DNA from 3 places in the Rhizobium sp. SL42 genome. Region 3 is predicted to be linked to each of the others. Evidence: riboswitches for the same ligand, from Rfam matches in the RefSeq annotation. Region 3 holds a riboswitch; each other region holds the start of a gene.

Region 1 (5,539 bases), on a different replicon from region 3:
TTTCGGTGCCGACGCCCCAGCTGTCGAACAGGGCCTTGTACGTGCCTTCCGCGATCAGCGCGTTGACGGTATCGGCGACAAGCTCAGTCAATTCGGCATCCGCCTTCGCGACGGCGATCCCGTTCGGTCCCCGCTCGCTGAACACACCGGTGGTCGGCGAGACGACTTCCAACTGGCCCTTGGATTGCTTCGCGGCATAGCCGACGGTCGAACCGCCGGAGATCGTCGCATCCGCACCGCCGGCGGCGACACGGGTCAAGGCTTCCGTCTGTGTTGCAAAGGGCAGAATGTCGATCGCGGGCTTTCCGGCAGCGGTGCACGCCTTGTCCGCCTCGTTGACGATGCCCTCGTGCCAGGAGCCTGACTGGATTGCAATTTTCCGACCACAGAAGTCGGCAGGATCAAAATTCGACGGATTACCGGCCTTGACGGCCCACAAGCTTCCGCTGTCGGAATAGCTGACGAAATTTACCACCTTCATCCGCTCGTTGCTGATCGTGAAAGCGGAGACGCCGAGATCGAATTTGGTCCCGAGTGCGGGCAGGATGGCATCGAAGGCTGATGTCTGGAAGTCGATCTTGACGCCGAGTTTCGCACCGATGGCATTGGCGATGTCGACATCGATGCCTTCTGGCGTCTGGCCGTCCTTCTCGCTGAGATATTCCCAGGGAGCATAGGCTGTATCGGAGCCGATCGAAATCACACCGGCCGACTTGATCTTGGCGGGAAGGCGCGCAGCCAGCGCGGCATCGACCTTGATACCCGAAGTATCAAAGCCGTCGGCAAGGACGGGACTACAGAATGCTGTTGCCACCAGGATCGCGGCACCAACGTTTGATGTCAGGCAATTACGCATGTTGGACATTGAGTTCCCCATTATTTTTGCTTCGAGTTACGCAGATAAGTTCAGCTTGGGAGGATGCACATCTCTGGCTCGATGACAGCAATATGCGTGAACGAGTGAATGCCGTCTAATAGTATAATTGAGGCTATCTATTCCCCTGGGTTATTGAAACCAAGGACAGGTGGCCAAGCGGTCAGGCGCGAGATGTCCGGCGGGGCTGGGACAACCCGGCTGAATGTGACAATTTACGAACGCGCTTGCCTTTCGCGGCAGCCATTGACGGCTGCTAGACCATATTCGCTGTCCGGCGGCGTGGACTTGCGCATTATTTCTCCGCCTCTGCGTTGCGTTCTAGCCGTGTGGCGCATAATGCTTTCTTTGATGGTTCCGCCCGATGAAACGACGGCGGATGAAAAGGGAACACGGTGCGGACTACCCATCAGGGACCAAAACCGTGGCTGCCCCCGCAACTGTAAGCGGTGAGCGATGTCCAACGATGCCATTGGCCGATATTGCGGCTGATAAGGCGGACTGAGCCAAGACCCGTGAGCCAGGAGACCTGCCATCGCTGGGCCACGACATCCGTGGTGTTTGTTCGAGCCGCGCGGTGGGCGCGGTAGAGGGTTATGCCATGCATATTATGGAAGGCTATTTGCCGGCCGCGCACGCAGTCGGCTGGGGCGCGATTTCCGCGCCATTTGTGATTTATGGCGCCCGGCGCATTGTCACGCTTGTGCGTGAAAAACCGGAAATCAAGCTTTTGATGGCAGCATCCGGCGCCTATGTATTCGTCTTGTCTGCGCTCAAGATCCCGTCTGTTACCGGGAGCTGCTCGCATCCGACGGGAACCGGGCTTGCGGCATCGCTGTTCGGCCCCACGGTCACCACCGTGCTCGGGACGATTGTCCTTCTGTTTCAGGCTTTGCTACTGGCACATGGCGGACTGACCACGCTGGGCGCCAATATCTTCTCCATGGCCATCGTTGGTCCATTTGTCGCCTATGGCCTCTTCAGGGGCATAACAGGTGCCGGCTTCAGCGGCGCAATCGCGATCTTTGTCGCTGCGACGCTTGGTGACCTGGCGACCTATGTGACGACCTCTCTGCAGCTCGCTCTCGCATTTCCGGATCCGGTATCGGGCATCACAGGCGCTGCTGCGAAATTTCTGGGTATTTTTGCGGTCACGCAGGTGCCATTGGCCATCAGCGAAGGCCTGTTGACGGTCATCGTCTTCAACCTGCTGCAGCGATACAGCCGCGGCGAACTGAACGCCCTCAACATCTTTACCGCGAAGGCCTGATCATGCTGAAACGTAACCTCTGGATGTTGTTTGCGGTCATCGCCCTGGCAATCCTGCCGTTGATCATTCACCATGGCGGAGACGCCGAATTTGCCGGTGCGGACGGCGAAGCTGAAGCCGCCATCACCGAAATTCAGCCAGACTACACGCCCTGGGCTGCGCCTTTGTGGGAGCCGCCGAGCGGCGAGATCGAAAGCCTGCTGTTTGCTCTGCAGGCAGCACTTGGCGCAGGTCTCGTCGGCTTCTATTTCGGTCGTCGCTCGTCGCCGGCAAAGCGCCCGGATATCAAGTAGACGATGCGTGCGATCGATCGCTGTGCCCAGACCAACCGGTGGCGACACTACGCCACCGGTGAAAAGCTTCTGCTTGCCGTCGGCCTTATGATCATCTCGCTGGATTCTGTCGGATGGACAGGCCAGATCGGCCTGCTGATCGCGATACTGGCATTGATGAAGACAGGCCCCGGACTGCGGCTGCACGACATATTCAAGGCTGCCCGCGTCCCCATGCTGTTCATCATCACGGGAACACTGGCGCAACTCGTCTCCGTCAGGATGGTCGGATTTGTTCCGACATTGTCGCTTGTCTCCACGGATGCTGCCTATTCTGCAGGTTTCGTGGCACTCAGAAGCACCACCTGCATTGCGGCCCTGCTGCTTCTGGCATTGACCACGCCTCTCTCCAGCATCGTTCAATTGCTGCAGCGGATGGGCCTGAATGCGGAATTGTCCGATATCGCCATGGCAATGTTCAGGCTCATCTGGCTGCTGCTGGATTGTCTTGAGGCCGGCCAACAATCGCTCGGTTCCCGATTGGGCTATACCAGCAACCGGCGGATGCTAACGTCCAACGGTCTTTTGCTCGCATCCCTGCTGCCGCGAGTGCTCGGACGCGCCCAGCGCATAGAGGCGGGCCTCGCAGCGAGAGGCTATGGTGGCCGTCTGAACTTCATTTCGGTGGAACAGCCGGCATCGAACGTGCGGTTGCTGATGATCACCTGCCTTCTGGGCTCGGTTGCCGTCTTGATGTGGTGCGCCCCATGATCCTGCAGGCACGCGCTGTCGATTTCAGCTACGACGACGGGACCCGGGCGCTCGACCAGGCCTCCCTTGTGGTGAACCGGCGAGAAATCATGGCGATCCTTGGTGCGAACGGTGCTGGTAAGTCGACCCTGCTGTCGACGCTGAACGGCACGTTCAAACCTGCCGCCGGCGAAGTCCTGCTCAATGGCAATCCGGTCAGCTACAGCCGCAAAGGCCTCGTCGAGCTCCGGTCGCAGGTCGGACTGGTGTTGCAGGATCCCGACGATCAACTTTTTGCCGCGACCGTCTTCGAAGATGTGTCGTTCGGGCCGCTCAATCTCGGCCTTTCGGTGAGCGAAGCCCGGACACGGGTACAGGAGGCGCTCGCCGTCATGGGGATCGAAGCGCTGTCGCATCGACCGACGCATTTGCTGAGCTTCGGGCAGCGCAAGCGGGTTGCCATCGCCGGCGTATTGGCCATGTCGCCCGCTGTTCTTCTTCTCGACGAACCGACCGCCGGCCTTGACCCGAAATCGGTCGACGAACTCTGCGAGACCCTGCGAAGCCTTGCGACGCAGGGCGTTGCCGTGGTGATTGCCACGCATGACATGGATATCGCCTACAATTGGGCCGATCAGGTCGCAGTCTTCGCCAGAGGCAAAATCATCATGGAAGGGCGCGCTGAACATGTGTTCGGTGAAAGCAACTTCCAGCAAGACACCGATTTGCGCCTTCCCCTCATCTATCAGCTGTCGAGCGAATTGCGAAACAGCGGACTGATTTCGCAAGACGGCGACCTGCCGCGAAGCGTGCCGGAGCTGGTGCAACAGCTTCGCGCGCGTCAGGGCTGAAACGGCACCGCCACATGCCTTCAGGGATGCGATCAGTTTGCATCCGTCCATGTGCCGGTTCAGGCGACCTCAGGCGGCAGGTCGCCCTTGTCCGCTTCAGGCAATGTCCGGAAGGCCACCGATCAGCTTGTCGAGCGTGATAGGATAGTGCCTGACCCTCACCCTCGTGGCATTGTAGATCGCATTGGCGATCGCAGCCGAGACACCACACAAGCCGAGCTCTCCGACACCTTTTGCCTTCATCGGAGATGAATATGGATCCACTTCGTCCAGGAAGATGACATCCTGATGAGGTATGTCGGCGTGGACCGGCACCTCGTAGCCGGCGAGATCGTGGTTGACGAAAAAGCCCCGGCGACGATCGACCGCGAGTTCTTCCGACAAGGCGCCGCCGACACCCATTGTCATTGCACCGATCACCTGGCTCCGTGCGGTAACGGGATTGAGAATTCGCCCGGCCGCGCAGACCGCAAGCATGCGGCGAACACGTGTTTCACCGGTTGCCCTGTCGACACCCACCTCGACAAAATGGGCGCCGAATGTCGACTGCTGATGGGTCTTTGCCAGATCGCCCCATTCGATCCCGTCCTCGGCGGACAGCCCGTCGACACCCGCCGCCTCGCCAAGCCGTGCCACCCTGTTGCCACTGCGGACCTCGCCATTTTCAAAAACGGCGGCATCCGAGTTGAAGCCGAGAGCAGTTGCCACGGCCTGTCGCAGTTTCACGCATGCGGCATAGACCGCGGACGTCGAACAATTCGCACCGAACTGCCCCCCGGAGCCGGCCGACACGGGAAATCGGGAATCACCAAGCCTGACGATCACCTTGTCGATCGGCAATCCGAGCATCTCGGCAGCGGTTTGCGCGATAATGGTATAGCTGCCTGTGCCGATGTCCGTCATATCGGTTTCAACAGTGACCATACCCTGCCGATCGAGCCGAACCCTGGCTGCCGATGGAACGAGCAGATTGTTGCGAAACGCCGTAGCAACTCCGAGGCCAACGAGCCAGTTGCCATCCCGACGGGTTCCCGGTCGTCCCCGGTCCTTCCAGCCAAAGCGCTCCGCTCCCAACTCGAGACAGCCGATCAGATTGCGGTGACTGAAACGCCGGTCAGGGTTTTCGGGATCCACCTGGGTGTCATTGCGGATCCGAAAAGCAACCGGGTCCATGTCGAGTTTCTCCGCCATTTCGTCAATGGCGATTTCCAGCGCCATCAGGCCCGGCGCTTCGCCCGGCGCCCGCATGGCATTGCCTTCTGGCAGGTCCAGCGTCGCAAGCCGCATCGCCGTCATCCGGTTTGCACCGGCATACAAGAGACGCGTCTGCATGACGGCAGGTTCCGGTCCGCCGCCTTTAAGATCCCCCGACCAGCTTTCATGGGCAATCGCGGTAATTTCGCCGTCACGTTCCGCACCGATCCGGACACGTTGGATTGTCGCCGGACGATGGGTGGTGTTGTTCGCCATGAACGGACGGGGCAAAGCAACTTTCACGGTTCTCCCCGACGCCTTGGCGGCA
Region 2 (5,539 bases), 1.8 Mb from region 3:
GGACCAAGGGAGGAGAGCCTTTGCGCAGTTCCGTCGAGATCTACAATATCCGCACGCGACAGACACGTGTTGTCTGGCAGACGAGTGAACTGGTCGAGGCGCCAAACTGGTCGCCTGACGGTTCGTATCTGCTGATCAACGGCAATGGTCTGTTGTATCGGCTTTCGCCCGAGGGCGGCCAGGCGCCGTCCCTCCTCGACACAGGATTTGCCATTGAATGCAACAACGATCACGGCATCTCGCCTGACGGCTCGCTGGTGGTCATCTCGGACAAGACGGAGCACGGAAAGTCCTGCATCTACGTATTGCCTGCCGAAGGCGGTGTTCCGCGCCAGGTTACGTCGCGCCTGCCTTCCTACTGGCATGGCTGGTCGCCCGATGGTCGTCAGCTTGCCTATTGCGGTATTCGCGACGATGTCTTCGACATCTATTCGATTTCCGTCGATGGCGGCGAGGAGCGCCGACTGACTGAAGGCGAGGGTCGAAACGACGGCCCGGACTGGTCGGCCGATGGCAACTGGATCTATTTCAACTCCAGCCGAAGCGGCCTGATGCAGATCTGGCGCATGCATCCGGATGGCAGCGATGTCGAACGCATCACCTACAGCGATACGGGAGACTGGTTCCCGCATCCGTCACCGAAAGACGGCAAGGTTCTCTACCTCTCCTATGCGCCCGACGTCTTTGATCATCCGCGTGACCGCGAGGTCAGCCTTAGGCTGATGGACATGGACGGTGGTACCCAGGAAACGCTGTTCGAACTCTTTGGTGGGCAGGGTACGATCAACGTGCCGAACTGGTCGCCGGACGGCGCGGAATTCGCCTTCGTCCGCTATTTCCCCGTCAACGACTGAACGTCGTCGCAGGCTGGCGCTTGCGTCCTTCGGCGATCGGACTAAAACAAATCCTGTCAGGTGCCCGCAGCGATGCGGGAGAATCGGGAAGCCGGTGCAAATCCGGCACGTGCCCAACGCTGTGAGGCGGATGCACACGCAAGGGGAGACCCGGCCACTGGTGGACAAGACCGGGAAGGCGGCGTGTGCAGCGGATGCCAAGTCAGAAGACCGGCCTGATGCGATAGACTTGCCCGCGCGGACGGCGGGCGGTTGCGCATTGTTGGGGATTTGACGATGCACGACGAATCGAACGATTTTCTTGTCCGGGCCGGTTCCTTTTCCGTCGAGGAAAAGCAGGCCGTCTACCGGGCCATCCACACGCGCCGTGACGTGCGCGACCAGTTCCTTCCCGACCCCTTGCCGAATGACCTTGTCAGGCGTCTGCTCAGTGCCGCGCATGCCGCACCTTCAGTCGGTTTCATGCAGCCCTGGAATTTCCTGCTGGTGCGCGACGCCGTGCGTCGGCAGCTCATATGGGAGGCTTTTGACCGGGCAAATCGCGAAGCGGCGGCTATGTTCGATGAGGATAGGCAGGCCGCTTATCGGTCCTTGAAGCTTGAGGGTATCCGCAAGGCGCCGCTCGGCGTTTGCGTGACATGCGACCGCGACCGGGCCGGTCCCGTCGTTCTGGGGCGCACCCATAATTCACGCATGGACAGCTATTCCACCGTCTGTGCCATCCAGAATTTGTGGCTTGCTGCGCGCGCCGAAGGTGTCGGGCTCGGATGGGTGAGTATCTTTCAGGAAAGTGAGCTGAAGGGGATTCTGGATATTCCTGACGACATCGAGGTCGTCGGGTATCTGTGCCTCGGCTATGTAGATACGCTTTACGCGACACCGGAACTCGAGGTGAAAGGCTGGCGATCACGGTTGCCGCTTGACGAGTTGGTGTTTGAGGAGAGCTGGGGACTTCGGTCCGGAACCTTCGCCGTTGACGGTGCTACTCCTGCAGAGGCTGCGGACCTGGAGAGGCAGGATTTCTGAGATTGATGGTGCCCGTCACCGGCGGCAGGAATTGTGGACCCACTTTGCGTATATTGGCCGCACTGCCATCGTAGTCGCGCTCGACAGGCTGTGCCGCTGGTACCGCTGCGGCTACTGCAGGCGTCTTCGGCGCGATGGTGACGATCGACGACTGGTAGTCTGGAACGGGCGTGGGCGGTGTCGATCGCCTTTTCGCCTGTTCGTGATAGCGGGCCAGATCGCATCCACATTGCGGATTGTCACCGGCCGTGCGGTTGCGATAGGCGAAGGCGTTGGGCAGGTCGCGGTAGGGTCGCCCGCTGACCGCCGAAATCATCTCGGATGTTTCGCTGACCGCGGGTGCGTGGAAATACAGTTCCGTCTCGGTGTTTGGGCACATCTGCTGACACAGGCCGGCGTCATGTCCGAAATTCATCGCGGATGTGCTGGAGGAAATCGGAAAGAAGCCTCCGTCACAGGTGCGGACGCATAGTGTCCGGATATTGCCGGTCGGCAGTGCGGGTGGCTGGCCGGGGAGGGCCTCCAGCGAATTGCGGCTGACTTGATAGGGCTCCGCCAGCGTATCGAGATAAGGGACGCGCTCGGCTTCCTCGATATTGCCGCCAAAGGTATCATCAGTCTGCGCATTGCAGCCGTTTGCCTCGAGAGCGGAGGTCAGCCGGGCGCGAGCGTCTCTGCTCTCAGCCCCACCGGATCTGATTTCCTCCAGCTTGGCCACCAGAATGTCCTTGTTCGCCTCCATTCGGTCGAGCGCCGCGGAAAGGTCGCCGCAATCGTTACCGCCGTCCGGTCGCACGACGACCACTGAAGAGGTCAGGCAGCGCAGGCGTTTCTGGTCTTGCCTTGCCTTTCGCAGCTCCAGATTCTGCTGGGCAATCGCGCTGGCATAACTTTTGATTTCGGGGTTTTCACCGACGAATGCCGACACCTCGGCAAGCCGATCACGCAAGCGTTCGCAGACAACCGAAGCGGAGGCTGCATTCGGTACAATCCAGGCAAAGCACAGCGCTGCAGCGAGAAGTCCTAGTATTCTGGTCTGCAAATTCACTTTCCCGGTGAGTTCTCATGGATGCCGGTTGTTGGCTCCCGCTCCTATACTACCCGACCGAGAATACGCCAGTTAACGCTAAAGTAAAATGACGGTGCCGTCATAGACCGCCATCGGATCTCAAACGATGGCGGTCCATCCGGTTTAAGCGGCGCGTGCCGTTGTTAGTGTCATCGGGTGTTCGAGGACATTGCCCGAGATCGCGGCCACATGTTTCATCCGTTCGAGCAGACCCTCCGTCACGTCCCAAGCGATGGCAACGGCGTGAACGGAACCAATCCGCTGCGGATCGGAGATGCGCATACCGGGGCAACCCATGCGCTTGAACATGCGTTCCAGGAAGACATCCGTAACGGTGACGATCTGGCTCAGGCCGGAAGCAAGTCCGAGTTCGCCGACGCCGCACATCAGTTCAGCCGCGGCAATTGTGACCTGGTTGCCGGCACGATCCTGCGAGATTTGCGGATCGATACAAAAGCGGCTCGATTCCCAGATGGCCGCACTGCGAATTTCGCTCTGATCCCCGAGCAGTATCGGAAACGTGTCCGCGAGCATGTTCGGTCCCAGTGTCGGCAGCAGGCGCAGCGCGCCGCGCAGGCGTCCACTGTCGTTGTAGGACAGGATATAGAGCGGATTGGACTGATCATAGTGATCAATTTCCCAGTCACCGTGCAGGGCGACATCCCAGCCCAGAAGATCGTGGAAGACATTTTTGCGCAACCGATGCATGGCGTCGATTTCATGTGGATGGCGGTTGCGATTAACGCCATTGATGATCCGGATCATTCGGCACTCCTTCAGTTTGAACGAGTGGCAAAGATGTCGTTTGCGGCGGATCGATAAAACTGTCGGTAGCGACAGCTTTCATCATGCAATCAAAGATGATGGCATTGCGGCGGACGCCTAGGTGGGCTCAGGTGCATTGTGCGGGTTCGCGATGAGTTTGCGCCAGAGCGCTTCCGCGACTGCTTGCGGGTTAGTCACGACATTGAGTTTCCGTCGCGCATTGGACATGAAAAACCGCACTGTGCGTTCCGTGATACCCAGGATGACGGCGATTTCCCAATAACTCTTTCCGGCCGCAACCCAGGATAATGTCTCGATTTCTCGCCGCGTGAGCCGGTCTTTTTCATGCCGAATGCGCGTTTCGGCTGATGTGCTCGCCAGGTTTCGTGCATGAAATCTGACGGCAAGCGCCGCAATGTCGCGGTCATGCGCGCGGCGCAGGTTTCGCCAATCCTCAATCGTCATGTCGGACTGGACGAGGAGGAAGGCCGTTCGGCCTCCTCGCGACAGCAAAGGATAAAATGCACCGACGGGAGCGAGTTCGAGCAGGTTGGCGAGTTTCGAAAGGTTCTGGCCAGCTCTCGTTAGAGGACCGACGTCCCGCCAGTCGAATGGCTCTATCGCAATTGTTACGCGGGTGAACAGGGCAGGTAGAAGCTCCCACTGGAGCTTTCGGGTCAACCGGGACAATCGCGGCAATATCGTGTGATGCAGGCTGCGAGCTGCAAGGCGATCGCCGTAAAGGGTTCCATCGAAATACAGCAGATGGCTCAGGTTGTAAGCATGCCGCATGCGATCGAAAAATTGCTGCGGCTCGAGACGTTCGGCTTGCTCGAGCCAGTCTGTCAGTTCGAAATAGGCCTCCGAAGACACCATGTAGAAACCCTAGAATCCAAGGGCTTTAAGATGGTTTCTCATACTTGGAATTGTCCAGCGGCAATCTGCTTTGCCGCTGGCTCCGAACAAGGAGATTTCGGTGCGTTGCGTCCTGTGGTCTGGCGGGTGTCAGGCGGGCTGGGAAGCCTCCACGACGGCAAGAGCGGCCATGTTGACGACGCCACGCGAGGTAACCGATGTCGATAGAACATGGGCCGGCATCGCCGCACCAAGCAGGATCGGGCCTACATGCAGCGCGTCCATCATGGTGCGCATGATACCAAGCGAGATGTTGGCCGCATCAAGGTTCGGGAAGACAAGGAGATTGGCTTCACCCGTCAAGGTGCTGTTCGGCATGGCGCGTTTGCGCAAAGCCTCGGACAAGGCCGATCCGCCCTGCATTTCGCCATCAACCTCAAGTTCCGACGCTTCCTGCCGCAGAATTTGGAGGGCGCTGCGCATCTTCGTGGCACTCGCCGACGGGCGTGATCCGAAATTGGAATGCGACAGAAGGGCTGCTTTCGGGGCAATGCCGAAGCGCCGGATTTCCTCGGCGGCCAGCATCGTCATTTCGGCGATTTCCTCTGCCGACGGGTCGTCGGTGACGAACGTGTCGGTGAAGAATATTGCGCCGCGCTGGGAAATAAGCAGGCTGAGGCCGGAGAAGTCGCGAACGCCCTGTCGTTTGCCGATGATCTGGCGGACGTCGCGGACATGGCGATCGAACCGGCCTTCAACACCGCAGATCAGTGCATCGGCGTCGCCGCGCTTGACGGCAAGCGCGCCAATGACGGTGGTATTGGTGCGAACGATGGTGCGGGCAGCTTCCGGATTGATGCCGGCGCGCCCGACGATGGCGAAGTAGTCATCGACATAGTCGCGGTAGCGCGGATCATCTTCCGGATTGACGAGCTGGAAATCCACGCCTGGACGGATGCGCAGGCCGTAG
Region 3 (5,539 bases):
GGAGGACAGCACCAACGACGGCCAGACCCGCGCCGACGAGACCAGCAAGGATCACGCGTGGGAAGCGCACATCCCAGACAATACTTTCGCGGCCGGGCGACCAAGTCGCCTCGACGATGCCGGGATGAAGCTTGTTGGCGACAATCGACCAGACCGTGGTGAACGGGATGGGTGCGGCTCCGAAGGATACACCGGCCGTCAGGCACAAGCCCATCGCCGCGACGGCAAGCACCGCCCATATCAACATCCTGCTACCCGTCATCACATGCCAATCTTATCGATAAAATGTGCATCACCGGACGCGTTGAAGCCCGATGATGCAGCGTGTTCGCGGCCAAGTAGGCTGCCTACATATTGCGGGGATGCAGCACATCAGCCAGTCGGCCGATGCCATCGATATTCCGCGGTCCCGGTGTCGCCTCGACGTATTCCAGAACCACGAAACGGTTCTGCTTCACCGCATCGAGATTTTTGAAGGCCGGGTTTTCCTTCATGAAGGCAATCTTCTGATCGGCCGTCACATCGCCATAGTTGACGATGACGATCACTTGCGGATTGCGTTCGATGACCGGCTCCCATGAGATTTCCGTCCAGCTTTTCTCAACATCATCCATAATGTTGACGCCGCCGGCGGCCTCGATCATCGCAGTGGGAATTCCGTACCGGCCGGAGGTGAACGGCTTCTCCGTGCCTGAATCATAGACGAAGACGCGGACCGGCTCCTTCACCTCGCCGATACGGTTTCGGATCTCGGCCAAGCTACTTTCATAGCCGGCTACAAGCTCATTGGCGCGATCTTCGACGCCGAAGATCTTGCCGAGATTGACGAGATCGACAAACATATCGTTCATCGTCGGCTTGTCCTTTGCCATGATGTGAATGCAGGATTCCGTCAGTTCGTAAACCTTGATCTTGAAGGCATCGAGCGTCTCCGGGGTAACTTCGCCGCCCACTTTCATGCCGTAATTCCAACCGGCGAAATAGAAGTCGGCGTCGGCATTCAACAACACCTCCTTGGTCGGATATTTGGGTGACAGTTCGGGTAGCTCCTTGACGCCCTGCCTGATTTTTTCGTCCAGGGTCTTCCAGCCGGAGACGCCGGTGTAGCCAGCCATGTGGTCCTGAAGCTTCAATGCCAGCATCATCTCGGTCAGATTGACGTCGTTGGAAACTGCACGGCTTGGTGCGGCCTCGAATGTGACATCGCGGTTGCAACTCTTGACGGTCACCGGATAGGCAAGCGCCGAACTGGCGAACAGGGCGGAAACGAGGAAACCTGCGGTGGATGCGGCCAAGCGTCGGTAAGACATGTAAAATCCTTTTAAATCAGACTGTTTCGAGTGAAAACGAGAAGCGTGCCGTTCCGTTACCCGGCACCGGATGGGCCGTGGCCGCCACGCCGAAAGTGGCCGACACGGCATGGGATGTCAGAACATTGTCCGGCGTTCCGAACGCGGTCATGCGGCCATCGCGCATCAGCGCAACATGCGTTGCGAAATCACCGGCCAGGTTGATGTCGTGCAGCGTGGTGATGATGGTGAGCTTGAGCGTGCGCAACAGATTGAGAATCTCGAGCTGATGACGGATGTCGAGATGGTTGGTCGGCTCATCGAGAATGATGATCTCGGGCTTCTGGGTGAGAGCGCGGGCAACCAGCACGCGCTGCTTCTCGCCTCCCGACAGGGTGGAAAACTGGCGCGCGGCAAGATGCCTGAGATTCAGGTGTTCAAGCGCATGGGCAACCTCCTGGCGATCCTCGTCGGTCCAGCCGGTCAGGCCTTCGCGCCAGGGAATACGCCCCATCAACACCACGTCGCGAACGCTGAATGGAAAGTCTGCCGGCATCTCCTGGAGCACCACCGCAATCCGGCGCGCAACCTGCCGGGAACCGATTTGCCAGATGTCTTCACCGCCGACCTCGACCTTTCCCTCCCGCGGTGAGACGCCACGATACAGGCAGCGCAAAAGCGACGTCTTTCCAGCTCCATTCGGACCTATGATCGCAAGCCGATCTCCGGCATCCAGGGCGAAATTGACCCCTCGCACGAGAAAGTGGCCCGGTTTCGGCCCCCAGCCGAGATTGGAGACGGTGATTGATGTACCGGTCGCATCGCAGCTCACTGGAGACGCTCCCCAGACCGTTCAGAGACAAGAACGGAGGCCGGGATGCGCGCAAGAACCTTGCCGCCGAGCCCGCGGGGACGCTCTGCCTCCCGGGTCATGCCGTCGGGCCGTTCGCCGTAAAGTTTGGCGAATTCCACCAACGCTTCGATATCGGCATCAGGCTCTATATCACCGAACAGATAAGTGGCCTTGCCGCTTGCCTGGAAAGCGATGGTGCAAGGTCTCCAGCAGCCCGCCATGCAGACCGTGCCTTCAACCGCAAAGTCACGATTGGCAGACGCATCCATCTTTGACAGACACGCATTCAGGTGAGCGAGGAGCTTCAGTCCGGGCCGGCAAGCCGTGCCGGTGATTCGGCAATCCGTACAAACGGTTACCGTGTGTTGTTTCGCAGGCGCCATAATTCTCCCCCGTCGGTTATCTCCGGAGGCAAAATGGCATTGCAAAAAAAGCGCACAGACGCGCTGCTTTCAAGCCAGATCTTTTCCATCGGAACACCCCGTCCGTTGCGGTTTCTCTTCTGTGACGGCAGGTCTCCTGGCTCGCGGATATCTGCTGTCCATCGGCCTTCCCACGAGTCAACTCGCAGTGGCCTGGCGCTTTCGCACCACGATGGACGGCAATCCGCTTACAGTTGCGGGGGCAGCCACGGTTTTGGTCCCAATTGGGTCTTCCGCACCGTGTTCCCTATTAATCCCCTTGGAGTCATCCAATTGGGGAACCGTCGATCCAATGCTTAGGGCCTGACGGGGCATTCGGTCAAGCCTGCACATGGTGAGCACCACCCAATCCTGCTTCGTTTCGTAATGTAATATCGTTACGTATATGTCGATCAGATATTTTGTCCAGCAGATTCTGAAGACGGAGCAATTCCAATGGCCGCCAAGCTGCCGACACCGGGCGGAGGTTCGCGATCAAGTTGCAAATAAACCTGGAGGAATGCCTTACCTTCGAAGAGCGCTCGTCAGCGGCGTGCTTTTCAAGCGACTTCCCTGATACGCCTCTCAAAATACGGGCGCAGACAGGTCCGCCAAGCATATCTTCCGGGGAAGAGAATAGGCACATTCGTACATTTGCAGGAGTAGCCGATTTTTTTGTTCAAGGCCGTGTTTCGATCTCTTTCGCCTCGGCCGCGTAGACGCGCGCGTCGCCAGGCTGTTCAATGCCTGTGGTCCGCACATGCAGCCCGACGAAGGCCGCATCGTCCAATCTGGTTGTCCAGGCTCTCACCGGCCGCGGGCTGGTCGCGATGATGGAACGAGAACTCAATCCTGCATGGCCGATCACCTGAGCAATCCGGACGAATTCACTATCCACCAACTGGCCGTAATGGTTCAGCGCGAAATCCCGACCAGCAAGGATGTGGTCGATCTTCGCTTGCCGATCGATGATCCACGGCGGCGGCAACCGGATATCCGCCGCGCCGGCGATCTTCTCGATTGGCGGCCTGAAATTCCCCTGGAACAAGGGCTTCGCCACACAATCGACTGGTTCACACAAATCATCAAACCTGCAGATTTACATCCTGCAGGGCTTGAGGCGGCTTCGGCAATTTGACAGTCGCGGTTAAAGTTGGCAGCACTGATCTGGAAAGGGTGGTCCAATCTCGATGGCAAAGCGACAAGAAGGTCAAACTCGGCTCGATGATGCGGCAAGAGCAGGCTGGCTGTATTATGTCGCCGGTCGAACCCAGGACGAGATCGCGGTTGCAATGGGCATCTCGCGCCAGAGCGCGCAAAGGCTCGTGTCCCTGTCGGTTGCCGAGAAGCTGATCAAGGTACGGCTCGACCATCCGATTGCCGCCTGCCTGGAACTCGGAGAGGCGGTCAAAGACAAATACGGTCTCAGGCATGTCGAAATCGTCCCCAGTGATCCGGCCTCCGATTCGGCAACGGTTGGCGTGGCGGAGGCCGGCGCCGCCGAACTGGAACGATGGCTGAAACAGCCCGACCCGCTGGTTATCGCCATGGGAACGGGACGTACGCTACGTGCCATGGTCGATCAGCTCTCGCCCATGGAATGTCCGCAGCACAAGATTGTCTCGCTGACCGGCAATATCAGTCCGGACGGATCGGCCGCCTATTTCAACGTCATCTTTTCGATGGCAGATGCGGTCAAGGCCCGACATTTCCCCATGCCGCTCCCGGTTATCGTATCTTCGCGAGAAGAGCGCGATCTTCTGCATCGCCAGCCGCTGGTCGCCCCGACGATCGAACTTGGCAAATCATCCAACGCCGCCTTCGTCGGTATCGGCGAGATGACGCTCAATGCACCGCTCCTGCTGGACGGCTTTCTGCAGCGAGACGAGATGGAGGCACTGCTGACGGCAGGCGCGACTGGTGAAATCTGTGGCTGGATCTTTGGGCCGGATGGCCGTCTGCTTGACGACCCGGTCAACGAGCGAGTGGCAAGCCTTGCCATTCCCTCGCGTGACACCTCGACCGTCATCGGCATGGCACGCGGCCAACGCAAACATGCCGCCATCCGCGCTGCGGCATGCGGCGGGCATATAAATGGGCTGATTACCGACGAAGACGCGGCCCGTTATCTGCTGAAGAATTGAGCGTTGCGATTAAATTAAATCCTGAAATTTCAATTGGCTGACTAATTCTTGCGGCATCGCAGCATGGAATGCCCATTGACTTTCCATGGCCATGAAGTGAGTAATTGCCCATGAGCAAAGCGAATGCTCAGTTCTCTTCTGGGAGGAAGACATGACATTGAAGACGATTTTGCTGGGCGCATGCTCAGCTCTCGCCCTTGCGGGCATGGCATCTGCCGAAACCCTCACCATTGCGACCGTGAACAATGGCGACATGATCCGCATGCAGGGTCTGACGTCCGAATTCACCGCGAAGAACCCCGACATCCAGGTCGAATGGGTCACGCTGGAAGAAAATGTCCTGCGCGAGCGTGTCACAACCGACATCGCCACCAAGGGCGGCCAGTACGACATCATGACCATCGGCACTTACGAAGTTCCGATCTGGGCAAAGCAGGGCTGGCTCCTGCCACTCGACAATCTCGGCGCTGACTATGACGTCGACGATCTGCTGCCAGCCATCCGTTCCGGTCTCACCGGCGACGACAACAAGCTCTATGCCGCACCGTTCTACGGCGAAAGCTCCATGGTCATGTATCGTCGCGACCTGATGGAAAAGGCCGGCTTGACCATGCCGGACGCGCCGACCTGGGAATTCATCGGCGAGGCAGCTCGCAAGATGACCGACCGCGAAGCCGGCATCAACGGGATTTGCCTTCGCGGCAAGGCCGGCTGGGGCGAGAACATGGCGTTCCTGACGGCAACGTCGAATGCTTTCGGCGCACGCTGGTTCGACGAGAACTGGAAGCCACAGTTCGACCAGCCGGAATGGAAAAACACGCTCGACATGTATGTGAAGCTGATGAACGACGC

The links. Region 3 has a riboswitch for cobalamin ahead of IM739_RS03200 (DUF1636 family protein). Riboswitches for the same ligand answer to the same signal wherever they lie in the genome.
Region 1: it holds a riboswitch for cobalamin, as region 3 does, so the genes downstream of both, IM739_RS19325 (energy-coupling factor ABC transporter permease) here and IM739_RS03200 (DUF1636 family protein) in region 3, are expected to answer to the same signal.
Region 2: it holds a riboswitch for cobalamin, as region 3 does, so the genes downstream of both, bluB (5,6-dimethylbenzimidazole synthase) here and IM739_RS03200 (DUF1636 family protein) in region 3, are expected to answer to the same signal.

The regions. Positions count from the first base shown of each region.
Region 1 covers NZ_CP063398.1:34,040-39,578, forward strand. Annotated here, with positions in the region: gene IM739_RS19320 (ABC transporter substrate-binding protein) at 1-865, opposite strand, end outside; cobalamin riboswitch at 1,210-1,425, shown strand; gene IM739_RS19325 (energy-coupling factor ABC transporter permease) at 1,476-2,144, shown strand; gene IM739_RS19330 (energy-coupling factor ABC transporter substrate-binding protein) at 2,147-2,437, shown strand; gene IM739_RS19335 (CbiQ family ECF transporter T component) at 2,441-3,187, shown strand; gene IM739_RS19340 (energy-coupling factor ABC transporter ATP-binding protein) at 3,184-4,017, shown strand; gene paoC (aldehyde oxidoreductase molybdenum-binding subunit PaoC) at 4,114-5,539, opposite strand, start outside.
Region 2 covers NZ_CP063397.1:2,974,089-2,979,627, reverse strand. Annotated here, with positions in the region: gene IM739_RS14105 (TolB family protein) at 21-854, shown strand; cobalamin riboswitch at 896-1,087, shown strand; gene bluB (5,6-dimethylbenzimidazole synthase) at 1,131-1,880, shown strand; gene IM739_RS14095 (DUF2865 domain-containing protein) at 1,837-2,922, opposite strand; gene IM739_RS14090 (acyl-homoserine-lactone synthase) at 3,073-3,714, opposite strand; gene IM739_RS24065 (helix-turn-helix transcriptional regulator) at 3,832-4,590, opposite strand; gene IM739_RS14080 (NADP-dependent malic enzyme) at 4,720-5,539, opposite strand, start outside.
Region 3 covers NZ_CP063397.1:716,875-722,413, reverse strand. Annotated here, with positions in the region: gene IM739_RS03215 (FecCD family ABC transporter permease) at 1-262, opposite strand, end outside; gene IM739_RS03210 (ABC transporter substrate-binding protein) at 348-1,310, opposite strand; gene IM739_RS03205 (ABC transporter ATP-binding protein) at 1,327-2,121, opposite strand; gene IM739_RS03200 (DUF1636 family protein) at 2,118-2,525, opposite strand; cobalamin riboswitch at 2,635-2,865, opposite strand; gene IM739_RS03195 (hypothetical protein) at 3,223-3,591, opposite strand; gene IM739_RS03190 (sugar-binding transcriptional regulator) at 3,734-4,687, shown strand; gene IM739_RS03185 (ABC transporter substrate-binding protein) at 4,839-5,539, shown strand, end outside.